Regions from separate parts of the Desulfohalovibrio reitneri genome, predicted to be linked through region 2. Evidence: predicted binding sites of a transcription regulator. Region 2 holds the regulator's gene; each other region holds the start of a gene.

Region 1 (3,971 bases), on a different contig from region 2:
CTGGACCGGCCCGGCGTGCGCGAGGCCCCACGCTACATGCAGTTCGATCCCTACCTGACCAGGCTGCGCACCGGAAAGCTGCGCTGGGGCAACCGTGGACCGGTGCAGCGCGCCAAGATTTTCGTGGCCTCGCGTTTCCTTCTGGACAACGAGCCGCCGGCCGGGCAGCGCGCTCCGGATTTTCCGGACACCATCATGGTGGGCTCCTCGGTGAGCGACGAGGCCCTGCGCTACATCATGCACGCCGGCGTTGCCGCGCCCTCCGGGGACAACGCCCAACCCTGGAAGCTGCGGCCCAAGTCCTCGGCCGTGGGCCTGCACCTGGACGCCGACGCGGACCGCTCCTTCTTCAACGTGCGCCAGATCGCCTCCCTCATCTCCTGCGGGGCGGTGCTGGAGAATATGCGCGTGGCGGGGGCGGCCATGGGGCTGCGGGGCGAGGTGGTGGAGGCGGACTCCTTCCCGGGGAACGGCCCGGTGGCCGAGCTGCGACTGACCGCCGCTCCGGAGGTTGGGGACGCCCTGCACGACGCCATCTGGGAGCGCACCACCAACCGCCGCCTTTACAGCCGCAAGCCGGTGCCCGAGGGGGTGCAGCGCCGCCTGGCCCGCGAGGCCGGGCTTGTGGGCGGGGTGCGTTTGCACTGGCTGGAGGGGAAGGAGAGCCTGGAGCGGCTGGCCCGCGTGGTGGCCAGGGCGGACACCATCCGCACGGAGCACCGGGGGCTGCACGAACATTTCCACGCCATGCTGCGCCACTCCAAGGACGAGGCGCGCAAAACCCGCGACGGCCTGCCCGTGGACAACCTCTACGCGGGCAAGTCCGGGGAGTTGTTTCTGCGGGCCACCGGACCGTGGCCGGTCATGCGGACGGCCAACCTCTTGGGAGCCAGCCGCATGATGGCCATGCACTCGGCGCGGGGCATCCGCCACAGCGGGGCGGCCGTGCTGCTGACCACCACCGGCTTCGGCTGGGAGGACTTTCTGCGAGGCGGCCGGGCGCTTGAGCGGTGCTGGCTGCGGCTCAGCCAGCTGGGGCTGGCCATGCAGCCCATGACCGCCATCACGCTTTTCCGCCTGCGTTGGGTGCTGGAAGGGGAGGAGGAGTTCGACCCGGTGCACAGGAAGCGGCTACGTTCCCTGTGGCCCATCTACCAGGAACTGTTTCCCCAGGCCAACCTGGACCGCGAGGGCGAGGTCATGCTCTTCCGCATCGGTCACGCCCGGCCCATCACCCGCGGCACCCTCCGCCGCAAGCTGGATTCCTTCATTCTCTAGGCCCCGGTTGGGGCGCTTTCCAGGGGCTTCATCCCGGCGACCGGGCGGTAGCCGGGAAGCCGGGCGTTCCCGTGGTGCTTGATTCAATTCCATCCAAGGGCTTTGCTTACCCGCCGAAGCTGGGGACTGGTATTCGCTTGATTCATGAATCGCCAGTAGCAGACGCCGGCGGCGTCTCGCGGGTCAGGGGCCTGTTGCTTCGGGCCTCGCTTGGGGAGCCGGAGCGGCCGCGATTACAAAGCCTGCCCGGCCAGGGGGCGCATATGGTGGAAACCGGAGCAGGGGGATGCGGCGCCGCCGTGTCGCCGTCGTGGAGTCCCGGAAAAGCGATCGTTCCGGTTGGTAAACAAAAAAGTGCGGGAGGGCCCGAGGGCCCTCCCGCGATGTGGGGGGGGGAAGTGACGTTGTTGGGGCTTAGGCCGCGGCGTTCTTCTTCTGGCGGCGGCGGAAGCCAGCCAGGCCCAGCAGGCCGGCGCCGGTGATCAGCAGGGTGCCCGGCTCGGGGGTGGCCAGGACCGCGGGGTCGTCGCTGATGAAGGCCCACTCGGAACCGGCGTTGGGGTTGGTCTGGAAGGTGGACTCGCCGTAGAGGTTGACGTCCAGGTCGAAGAGGGCTTCGGCCGGATCGTTCAGGATGATGTCGGCGAAGGAGGAGTTGTAGTAGTTCAGGCCGAACCAGGTGTCGCCCTGCACCAGACCGGAGGTGGGATCGATGGTCGGGGTGCTCCACCAGTAGCCGCCGTCGAGGGTCAGGTCGAGCCAGGTGTTGCCGTCGGTGTAGGTGGTCAAGCCATCGGCCACGGTACCGGCGTCGGGGACGGATTCGGTGCTGTCGGCGTAGAGCTTCAGGACCACCTCGTCGCCCAGCTCGGCGTCGCTGATGATGCCGTTGGGGTCGGTGGAGGGGGCGCCGAAGATGAAGTTGCCGAAGCCGTCGATGGACGTGACTTCGAGCAGGAAGTAGCCGGTCAGGGTGTCGAAGCCGCCGGCGACCGTGTCGTCAGAGTTCCAGTACGTGGTGGACTGGTCGAGATTCGTGATGTTCTGGGCGGTCAGGATGCCGTAGAAGGTGGAGCCGACACCGGCAACTTCCTGTCCTTCCTGAAGGATCACGTTCTCAAAGTTGTTGAAGAAAATCTTGTTCAGCCCCGGGCCGAGAACGGGAGCGGCGAAGGCGCTCCCAGCAGCGATCACCATGATCGCAGCGCTGAGGATGAGGGTTCTGAGGGTCGTCCGCATCGTAAAACCTCCAAGTTGGTTTTTCTCCATCTGGAGGCTCTGTTTGCACGGGGTGTGCCAGTCTTTACTGTACTGAAATAACTGGCTATTTGTCATGTTTTTTCTCTGGCTGGGCCTTTGTCTGTAAGGTGTCCCGACAAGCGTGGCAGGGCTGTCGACAATCATTCATCCGCTTGCGGCGCCCCGTCCACCTGGATGAAGGCGTCCATGCGCAGCCCGGGGTAGATGTCGGGGTTGCCTTCGAAATCGATGAGGACTTCCAGCACCCGGCGATCCTTGCGCTCCTCGGGTTCGCCGGTCTGGATGCGCTTGGGCCCCACCATCTCGCCCACGTCGATGACCACGCCGGGGAAGCGCCTGTCCCCGTAGGCGTCGGCCCGGGCGTAGGCGGGCTGCCCCTCGCGCACCAGGGCCACGTCGCTCTCGTCCACCTCGGCCCGCAGCCGCAGTTGACTCATATCGCCCACGGTCATCACCGGGGAGGCGAAGAATTCCGACACGGCCTCCCCCTCCTTGCGGTGGATGCGCAGGATCTCCACGGAGCGGCGGGTGCGCAGTTCGGTGTTCTGCAGGGCGGCCCTGGCCTCGTCCACCCGCGCCTTGGCCTCTTCCAGGAGGGCGCTGGCCTCGGCGATGTCCTCCTCCCGGCCGGTGGCTGTCTGCTGGTACTGCTGCCGGATGGCCTCGTACCGCTGCTCCGCCTCCTGGTACTCGGTCCAGGCGCGTTCCGCGGTCTCCTGGTCGATGAGGTCCTGCTCCACCAGCTCCTGCCTGCGCTCGGCCTCCTTGCGGGCGTTGCGCATAGTCACCTGGGCCCGCTGCAGTTCGGCCAGAACCTCCTTCTGCTTTTCCGGACGCGCGCCGGAGAGCATGCGGTCCAGGGCGGCCTCGCGGGCGGTGACCAGGTTTTCCGCCTGGGCCAGCATGGCTTCCTCCTCCTCGCTTTCCAGGGTGGCCAGCAGGGTGTCGGGCTCCACGTTCCGCCCCTCTTCCACCAGAATCTCCTTGATAACGCCGGTGGCCTCGAAAGAGAGCAGGATTTCCTCGTCCAGGGGCTCCGCCCGTCCGGCGGCGGCCACCCACCGCCCGTCCTCCTCGTCGGGCATGGTCTCCACGAAGGAGGATGTGGCGTTTTCCGCGGGCGCGGGCTGGCGGCTCTGCCAGATGGCCACCGAGCCGCCCGCCAGGATCAGGATCGCGAGCAGGAGAAGGATGGTTTTCATGGTTCGCCTTCGGCATCTAGAGGTTGTTCCCTGGAAAGCTTGCCGTCCTCGATGGTCACGACCCGGTCGGCGTACCGGCGGATGCGCGGGTCGTGCGTGACCACCACCAGCGTCCTGCCCAGCTCGAAGGTCAGCCGGTGGAGCATGTCCAGGATGCGTTGGCCGTTCTCCGAGTCCAGGGCGGCCGTGGGCTCGTCAGCCAGGATGATTTCCGGTTCGCCGCACAGGGCG
Region 2 (3,971 bases):
CAACGCCACGGTGGATCGCGGCGACGTGCTCATTCAGGCACCCAGGCTGGTCATCGACCTCACGACCAGGGACATGCGCGCCATGGACGGAGTCGAAGTGGAGACGACCATGCGGGGAGCCGCCAAGGACGGAGAGAATCCGAAATGAACAGGCTCATACCGCTTCTTTTGCTGCTCGTATTTCTGGCGCTGCCGGGAACCGTCCGGGCGGCCGAGAAAGTTCCTACCCGTATCACCGCGGACAATTTACAGTATAGCCAGGACCACGACAGCGTCACCTTCACCGGTGACGTACACGTGGTCCGTGGTGAAATGCGGCTTTGGGCGGACAAGCTGACCACCTACCTGGACAAGAAGGGCGGCCAGGGCACCGCGGGGAAAGGCAACGCGGAGCTGGCCTCGGACGCGAACATCACCCGGATCGTCGCGCTGGGCAACGTGCGCATGGAGCACGAGGGCCGCGAAGGTTATTGCGGCAAGGCCGTGTACGATGTCGAGCGGGGTGTCTTGAGCATGCACGACGACCCCGTGGTCATCGACGGCCAGAACAAGCTGCAGGGCGAGGTCATCAAATTCTACGCCGAGGAGAACCGCAGCGAGGTTATCGGTGGCAGCAAACGGGTTGAAGCGCTCTTCTTCACCGACGACAAAAAGCTTGGCGGGGAGCAGGGCAAATGAGCCTCCTGGCGGGCCTCGATCTGCGCAAGCGCTACGGCGCCAAGGAAGTGGTCCGCGGAGTGGACGTCTCCCTGGAGCAGGGGGAAATCGCAGGCATTCTCGGTCCCAACGGCGCGGGAAAGACCACCACTTTCTACATGCTGCTCGGTGTCATCAAGCCCAGCGGCGGCCATGTCTACCTGGACGATGAGGAAATCACCTCCTGGCCCCTGCACGAACGCGCCCGGGCCGGCATCAGCTACCTCCCCCAGGAAAGCTCGGTCTTCCGCAAGCTGACCGTGGGGGAGAACATGGACGTCATCCTGGAACACACCGACCTATCCAGGAGGGAGCGGGAGAAGCGGAAGCATTCCCTGCTCCAGGAGCTAGGCATTTCCAGGCTGGAGGATTCCAAAGCGTATCATCTGTCCGGAGGAGAGCGCCGCAGGCTGGAAATCGCAAGGGCGCTGATTCGCAGACCCAAGTTCATCCTGCTGGACGAACCGTTCGCCGGCATCGATCCCTTGGCGGTTGATGATATCAAGCTCATCATCCGTGCCCTGCGGGACAAGGGCATCGGCATCCTCATTTCGGACCACAATGTGCGCGAGACCCTCTCCATCTGCGACCGCGCCTCCATCGTCTTTGAAGGCACCATCATTCTGAATGGATCGCCGGAGGAAATCGCCGCCAATCCCAAGGCCAGAAAGGTGTATCTTGGGAGCGAGTTCTGTCTGTGAAAAATCGTGCCAACCGGGTAAAATATCGCGTCAATAAAGACTTGCTGTCGTTGCATCCCGCCCCGCTCTGTGGCATACAGCCCGAGTGCCGGACGAAGCGATTTTTTCGATTCTACCAACAGTGGAGCCTTCCGCTTCCCGCCTATCGGGCGGACGCCTCCCGTCAAGGGAATGAATGATTCATGGGCCTTGAACTGCGACAACAGCTCAAGCTGAGCCAACAGCTTGTCATGACGCCGCAACTGCAGCAGGCCATTAAACTGCTGCAACTCTCGCGGGTCGAACTGATGGAGCAGGTGCAGCAAGAGCTCATGGAAAACCCGTTCCTGGAGGAAGGATCAGAAGACCAGGGCGATGCCGAACAGCCGCAGGATTCGAGGACAGACGGCGAAAGTGAGGCGCTCATGCGCGACGCCGACTGGGAGAACTACCTCGGGGAGTTTTCCTCGTCGGCCCGGCAGTCCGGGGCCCGCGAGGCGGAGTCTCCCGAAGAGGGGCTCAGCTTCGAGGCCAGACTCACGGCCAAGCCTTCCCTGGAGGGACACCTGGCTTGGCAGATGCGGCTCTCGGATTTCGACGAGGAAGCCATGAACGTGGGAGAGCACGTCATCGGCAACCTCAATCCTTCCGGCTACCTCATGTCCAGCGTGGAAGACATCGCCGGTGAATCCGGCTCTTCTCCCGAAAAGGTGGAGTCGGTTATCCTGGCCATGCAGCGGTTCGATCCTGTAGGCGTGGCTTCAAGAGACCCCCGCGAGTGCCTGCTGGTGCAGATGGACGTGCTGGGCATGGACGACCCGGTGCTCCGCTCTCTGGTTTCCGACCATTTGGAGGATCTGGAGAAAAAGCGCTACAAGCCGCTGGCCCGCAAGTTCAAGCTCAGCCTGGACGAGCTCAAGGAATACCTCGACGTCATCCAGTCACTCGACCCCATGCCCGGGGCCAGTTTCGGAACGGGTGAGCCGCAGTACGTCAGCCCGGATGCCTACGTCTATAAATACGACGACGAGTTCGTTATCGTCCTCAACGAGGAAGGGTTGCCAAAGTTGACCCTCAACTCCCTTTACATGGACGGCATGGCCGCCGAGCGCGGCAAGAGCAAGGATTATTTTCAGGAGCGCATGCGCTCGGCGGTCTGGCTGATCAAGAGCCTTTATCAGCGCCAGCGCACCCTTTACAAGGTCATCGAGTCCATCGTCCGTTTCCAGCGTGATTTCTTCGAGGAAGGCGTGACGCATCTCAAGCCGCTTATTCTCAAGGACGTGGCCGACGACATCAACATGCATGAATCCACAGTCAGCCGGATTACCACCAACAAGTACGTGGCTACCCCCCACGGCACGTTCGAGCTGAAGTTCTTCTTCAATTCGGCGCTGGAGATGGAGGATGGCTCCCAGGTGGGTTCCGAATCGGTCAAGGCGCTCATCAAGCAACTCATCGACAAGGAAGACCCCAAGAAGCCGTTGTCCGACGAGAAGATCGCGGACATGCTCAAGGACAGGCTGCATGTGAACATCGCCCGTCGCACCGTGGCCAAGTACCGCACCGCCCTTGGGATATCCTCGTCAAGCAAGCGAAAGCAGATATTCTGAGTGGGAGATGAAATGAACATCGCCTTTAATTTCATGGACTTCGAGCCGTCCGACCACCTCAAGGAGTATGCCCACAAGCGCTTCGGCAAGCTGGAGAAGCTGCTCACCAACAGTGACGGCGCCGACGTGCAGGTCAATCTTTCCGTGCAGAAGAGGGTCAACCAGACTGCGGAGGTCGTCGTCAGCGACGACAACCTCTACATTTCGGCTTCGGAGCAGACCGCTGATATGTACTCCACCATTGATCTGGTGCTGGACAAGGTGCTCACCCAGATCAAGAAGCTCCGGGACAAGCAAAAGATGGTGCGCCGCCCGGCCAAGACCGAAGCGGGACCAGTGGACGTCGCTCCCGAGCCCGAGGAAGCGGAGCGGCGGATCGTGCGTGCCGATTCCTTCCAGCCCAAGCCGATGGACGAGGAAGAGGCGGCCATGCAGCTCGAGTCGCTGGATTACGATTTTCTGGTATTCAGAAACGCGGAGACTTCGAGGATAAATGTCATCTACCGGCGTCACGACGGGGACTTCGGACTGATTGATCCTGCCTCGACGTAGAGTGAGGAGCGAATGAAACTCGGCGACTATCTGCGACGCGATTACGTGCTCCCTAACCTGCAGGCGGGCAGCAAGGCGGAGGTGCTGAGCGAGTTGATTCAGCCTCTGGCCCAGGAGCAGCCCGAGGTGGACGCGGACAAGGCCCGGCGCGTACTCATGGAGCGTGAGAAGCTGGGGACCACCGGCATTGGCGGCGGCGTGGCCATACCCCACGGGAAGATCGACGAACTCGAGGATATCATTCTTGTGGCTGGGCGCAGCTCCCGGGGGGTTGAGTTCGACGCCCTGGACCAGCAGCCCTGCCATATCTTTTTCATGGTGCTTGCGCCGGAAAACGCAGCCGGGCAACACCTGCGCATTCTGGCCCACATATCACGGCTGCTCAAGGACGAGGACTTCCGGCGTTCCTTCCTTTCAGCGGAAGACGCCG
Region 3 (3,971 bases), 170 kb from region 2:
TGCGGCGGATGCGGACGGGAATTCACACCGGAAGGGCTGGCCGCCATGATCTCCCCATGCCCCTACTGCGAGGAGCAGATCGGGCACGAACTGGTCAGCGGCCGAGAACTCCACATCGAGCACATCGAAGCGGAATGACCCGCGAGAAAGGAACGAGCATGCAGATTCCCGTTGTTCGCAACATCCTCGAGGCCAACGACCGCATGTCCGCGGAGTTGAAAAAGCTCTTCGACGACCGTGGCATCCTGGTTCTCAACCTCATGAGCTCCCCCGGCGCGGGCAAGACCGCCCTGCTGGAAAAGACCCTGGCCGAGCTGGCCGGGGAGTACAAGATGGCCGTCATCGAGGGCGACCTGCAGACGGACAATGACGCCCGGCGGGTGGCCGCCACAGGAGCCCAGGCCGTGCAGATCAACACCGACGGCGGCTGCCACCTGGACGGCTCCATGGTCCTCTCCGCCCTGGAGTCCCTGGACCTGGACGGCCTTGACATCCTCTTCATCGAGAACGTGGGCAACCTGGTCTGCCCGGCGGAGTTTAACCTGGGCGAGGACGCCTGCGTGGCGCTCCTGTCCGTGACCGAGGGCGACGACAAACCGGAAAAGTATCCCCTGCTCTTCCACAAGTCCGAAGCCATGGTCCTGAACAAGGTCGATCTGTTGCCTTACGTGGACTTCGACCTGGACAAAGCCGCCGGACAGGGCAAGCGCATCAACGAGGACATCCAGGTATTCCCCCTGTCCTGCCGCTCCGGCGAGGGGCTCGCCCCCTGGTACGAGTGGCTGCGGACCAAGGTGACGGACAAGAAGGGGTAGCTCGTGTTCGAGCAGGTTCCAGCGGCCTGCGAGGCCATTCTCGACAGCCTGGCCGACGGCGTTTTCACCGTCGACCGCGACTGGAACATCACCTTCTTCAACAAGGCGGCCTCCCGCATCACCAAGGTCGACCCGGCCGAGGCGGTGGGCCGCAAGTGCTTCGACGTGCTGCACTCCTCGCTGTGTGACGGGAACTGCGCCCTGGGAGAGTGCATCGCCCAGGGCCAGACCCTGTCCAACCGTTCCATCTTCATCCTCGACGCCACCGGGGAGAAGATTCCCGTCTCCATTTCCGCCGCCCCCCTGTACGACGAGTCCGGGCGGGTCATCGGCGGAGTGGAGACCTTTCGCGACCTGACCGACCTGCACCTCATGCGCAAGGAGATGCAGGCCGCCTACACCTTCGACGACATCGTGGGGAAAAGCGCCTCCCTGGCCAAGATCTTCAACATCCTTCCCCAGGTGGCCGCCTCGGAATCCACCGTCCTCCTGCTGGGGCCTTCCGGCACGGGCAAGGAACTTTTCGCCCGGGCCATCCACAACCGCTCCAACCGGGCCCGAGGGCCGTTTGTGGCGGTCAACTGCGGCGCCCTGCCGGACAACCTGCTGGAATCCGAACTTTTCGGCTACAAGGCCGGGGCCTTCACCGACGCCCGCCGCGACAAGCCCGGCCGCTTCGCCCTGGCTCGAGGAGGCACACTCTTCCTGGACGAAATCGGCGATATGCCGCAGGCCTTGCAGGTAAAGCTGCTCCGCGTGCTACAGGAAAAACGGGTGGAACCGCTGGGAGCGGTGGAAAGCGAACCGGTGGATGTGCGGGTCATCGCGGCCACCAACCAGGACCTCGACGCCAGGGTGGCCGACGGCTCCTTCCGTCAGGACCTCTTCTACCGGCTCAACGTGGTCAGCCTGCGCCTCCCTCCCCTTTCCGAGCGGAGGGAGGACATCCCTCTGCTGGTGGACCACATCGTGACCAGGCTCAACGCCTCCACCGGCAAATCCATAGACGGCGTGAGCGAAGACGTCATGTCCGTACTCATGCGGCACGACTTCCCCGGCAACGTGCGCGAATTGGAGAACATCCTGGAATTCGCCTTCATCCTCTGCCACGGCGGCTTCATTCAGGCCGAGCATCTTCCCGAACACCTGCGCCCTTCCCACGGCGACCCCCCCGTCCACGGCCCGATGAGCTTGGAGGAGATCAAGTGCCGCGCCGTGCGGGAAGCCCTGGCCCGCAACCAGGGCCGCAAGATGCGGACCTGCCGCGAGTTGGACATCTCCAAGGACACCCTGCGCCGCATGCTGGCCCGTTGCGGCGAAGGCGAATAACGCGCCCACACCCTTCACCGACTGGGCGCGCGACGCGCCCATACCTCCTCTCTTTCGCCTGAAAGCGCCCGGATATACTTATTTTTTTAGTTGGCATCGTTCCTGCTGTCCATTGCCGTAAACCGCGATCGGGGCCAGGAAACGATGCTCATCTGTCTCGCCTGCCATGAAAACCGACTCGCCTCGGTCTTTGAAAACGCCACCGAACTCCGCCTCTTCGACTTGGCGGAGGATGGTCATATTCGCCCCGCAGGCCGCCTCCCCCTTCCCTCAAAGGACCCAACGGACAGGATATCCGCCACATTGGCCTGCGGGGCGCGTTTTTTGATCTGCGGCGCGCTGTGCCGCCGCGTGGAGGAACGCCTGGCGCAATCCGGCCTGTCCCTGCGCTCCTGGACCTGCGGCCAAGTGGACGAGGTGCTGCGGGCTTTGCGGGAGGACAAACTGGACGCTTTGGCCATGCCGGGCCGTTGCCGCCGCAACAAAGCACCATGCGACGGCCAGGGTAGAGGCCGCCGCGGGGCGTTATCCGCGCACAACACCAAGGAGGAAAAATGAAAATCGCCGTGAGTTGCCGCGAGCAATCCCTTGAATCACCAATCGACCCCCGCTTCGGCCGAACCGAAGGCTTCGTGATCTACGACACCGATTCCGGCGACTGGAATTGGCGGGCCAACGGCCAGAACCTGCAATTGGCCCAAGGGGCGGGCCTGCAAACCGCCCAGAACGTGGCGGACGCAGGAGCGAAGGCCGTCATCACCGGCCATGTGGGCCCAAAGGCTTTCACCGCTCTGCGCAAGGGAGGCATTGATATCTACTTGGTCGAGGGAGACACCGTGGCCGGCGCCATCGAGAATCTCAAGGCCGGCCGCCTCCAGCCGGCCGAAGGGCCGGACCGCCAAGGTCACTGGTAGGGCTTGCCATTTCCGTCGCGAATGACTACCCGCAGGATCGGACGGAGGGGCGTGTCCCTTCCCTGGAAACGCTTCATCCGATCGTGACATTCAGGAGGAACCGCACATGAGCGAAGCGTGCAAAAGCTGCTCGCACGGGTCGAGCTGCTCTGATGAAATGAAGGAAAACTGCGAGGGCAAGTCCCCGGAGCAGATCGCCCTGGAAGAAAATCTGGGCCGCGTCAAGAACAAGCTGGTCGTCCTCTCCGGCAAGGGCGGCGTGGGCAAGTCCACCGTGGCGGCCAACATCGCCATGTCCCTGGCCCAGGAGGGCAAGAAGGTCGGGCTGCTGGACGTTGACGTCCACGGCCCCTCCATCCCCCGCCTTTTGGGTTTGCAGGGAAAGCAGCCCCAGGTGGTCGGCGAGAGCCGCATGGAGCCGGTGCAGTGGGAGCGCAACCTGTGGGTCATGTCCCTGGGCTTCCTCATGCCCAATGACTCCGAAGCGGTCATCTGGCGCGGGCCCATGAAGATCGGCGTCATCCGCCAGTTCCTCGCCCAGACCGACTGGGGCGAGCTGGATTACCTGGTCATCGACTGCCCCCCGGGCACCGGCGACGAACCCCTGACCGTGATGCAGCTCCTTGGCCCCGAGGCACAGGCCGTGGTGGTCACCACTCCGCATATGCTTTCGGTGGACGACGTGCGCCGCTCCATCACCTTCGTTGGCCACGTCGGCGGCCGCATGCTGGGCGTGGTGGAGAACATGAGCGGATTCGTCTGCCCGGACTGCGGCAAACAGCACGAAATCTTCTCCTCCAAGGGCGGGGAGAAGCTGGCCGCGGAGATGGGCGTGCCCTTCCTGGGCCGCATCCCCATGGACCCGGAATTGGCCCGCGCAGGTGACGAAGGCTTCAATTACGGCAAGGTTTTT

Evidence for each region. The regulator sigma-54, encoded in region 2, starts transcription at its own class of promoters, with help from an activator protein. The targets are predictions, from matches to a motif close to CTGGCACGGNNNNTGCTT.
Region 1: a site for sigma-54 is predicted at 2,561-2,578, ahead of N911_RS0112900 (PEP-CTERM sorting domain-containing protein). Genes of this name have one in related genera too.
Region 3: a site for sigma-54 is predicted at 2,235-2,252, ahead of N911_RS0103815 (NifB/NifX family molybdenum-iron cluster-binding protein). Genes of this name have one in related genera too.

What each region holds. Positions count from the first base shown of each region.
Region 1 covers NZ_JOMJ01000004.1:72,770-76,740, forward strand. Annotated here, with positions in the region: gene N911_RS0112895 (ThiF family adenylyltransferase) at 1-1,278, shown strand, start outside; gene N911_RS0112900 (PEP-CTERM sorting domain-containing protein) at 1,693-2,517, opposite strand; gene N911_RS0112905 (HlyD family secretion protein) at 2,679-3,740, opposite strand; gene N911_RS0112910 (ATP-binding cassette domain-containing protein) at 3,737-3,971, opposite strand, start outside.
Region 2 covers NZ_JOMJ01000003.1:867,741-871,711, forward strand. Annotated here, with positions in the region: gene lptC (LPS export ABC transporter periplasmic protein LptC) at 1-148, shown strand, start outside; gene N911_RS0104660 (LptA/OstA family protein) at 145-678, shown strand; gene lptB (LPS export ABC transporter ATP-binding protein) at 675-1,397, shown strand; gene rpoN (RNA polymerase factor sigma-54) at 1,580-2,989, shown strand; gene hpf (ribosome hibernation-promoting factor, HPF/YfiA family) at 3,002-3,541, shown strand; gene N911_RS0104680 (PTS sugar transporter subunit IIA) at 3,554-3,971, shown strand, end outside.
Region 3 covers NZ_JOMJ01000003.1:699,909-703,879, reverse strand. Annotated here, with positions in the region: gene N911_RS0103830 (hydrogenase maturation nickel metallochaperone HypA/HybF) at 1-138, shown strand, start outside; gene hypB (hydrogenase nickel incorporation protein HypB) at 159-815, shown strand; gene N911_RS0103820 (sigma-54 interaction domain-containing protein) at 819-2,144, shown strand; gene N911_RS0103815 (NifB/NifX family molybdenum-iron cluster-binding protein) at 2,289-2,702, shown strand; gene N911_RS0103810 (NifB/NifX family molybdenum-iron cluster-binding protein) at 2,699-3,058, shown strand; gene N911_RS0103805 (Mrp/NBP35 family ATP-binding protein) at 3,165-3,971, shown strand, end outside.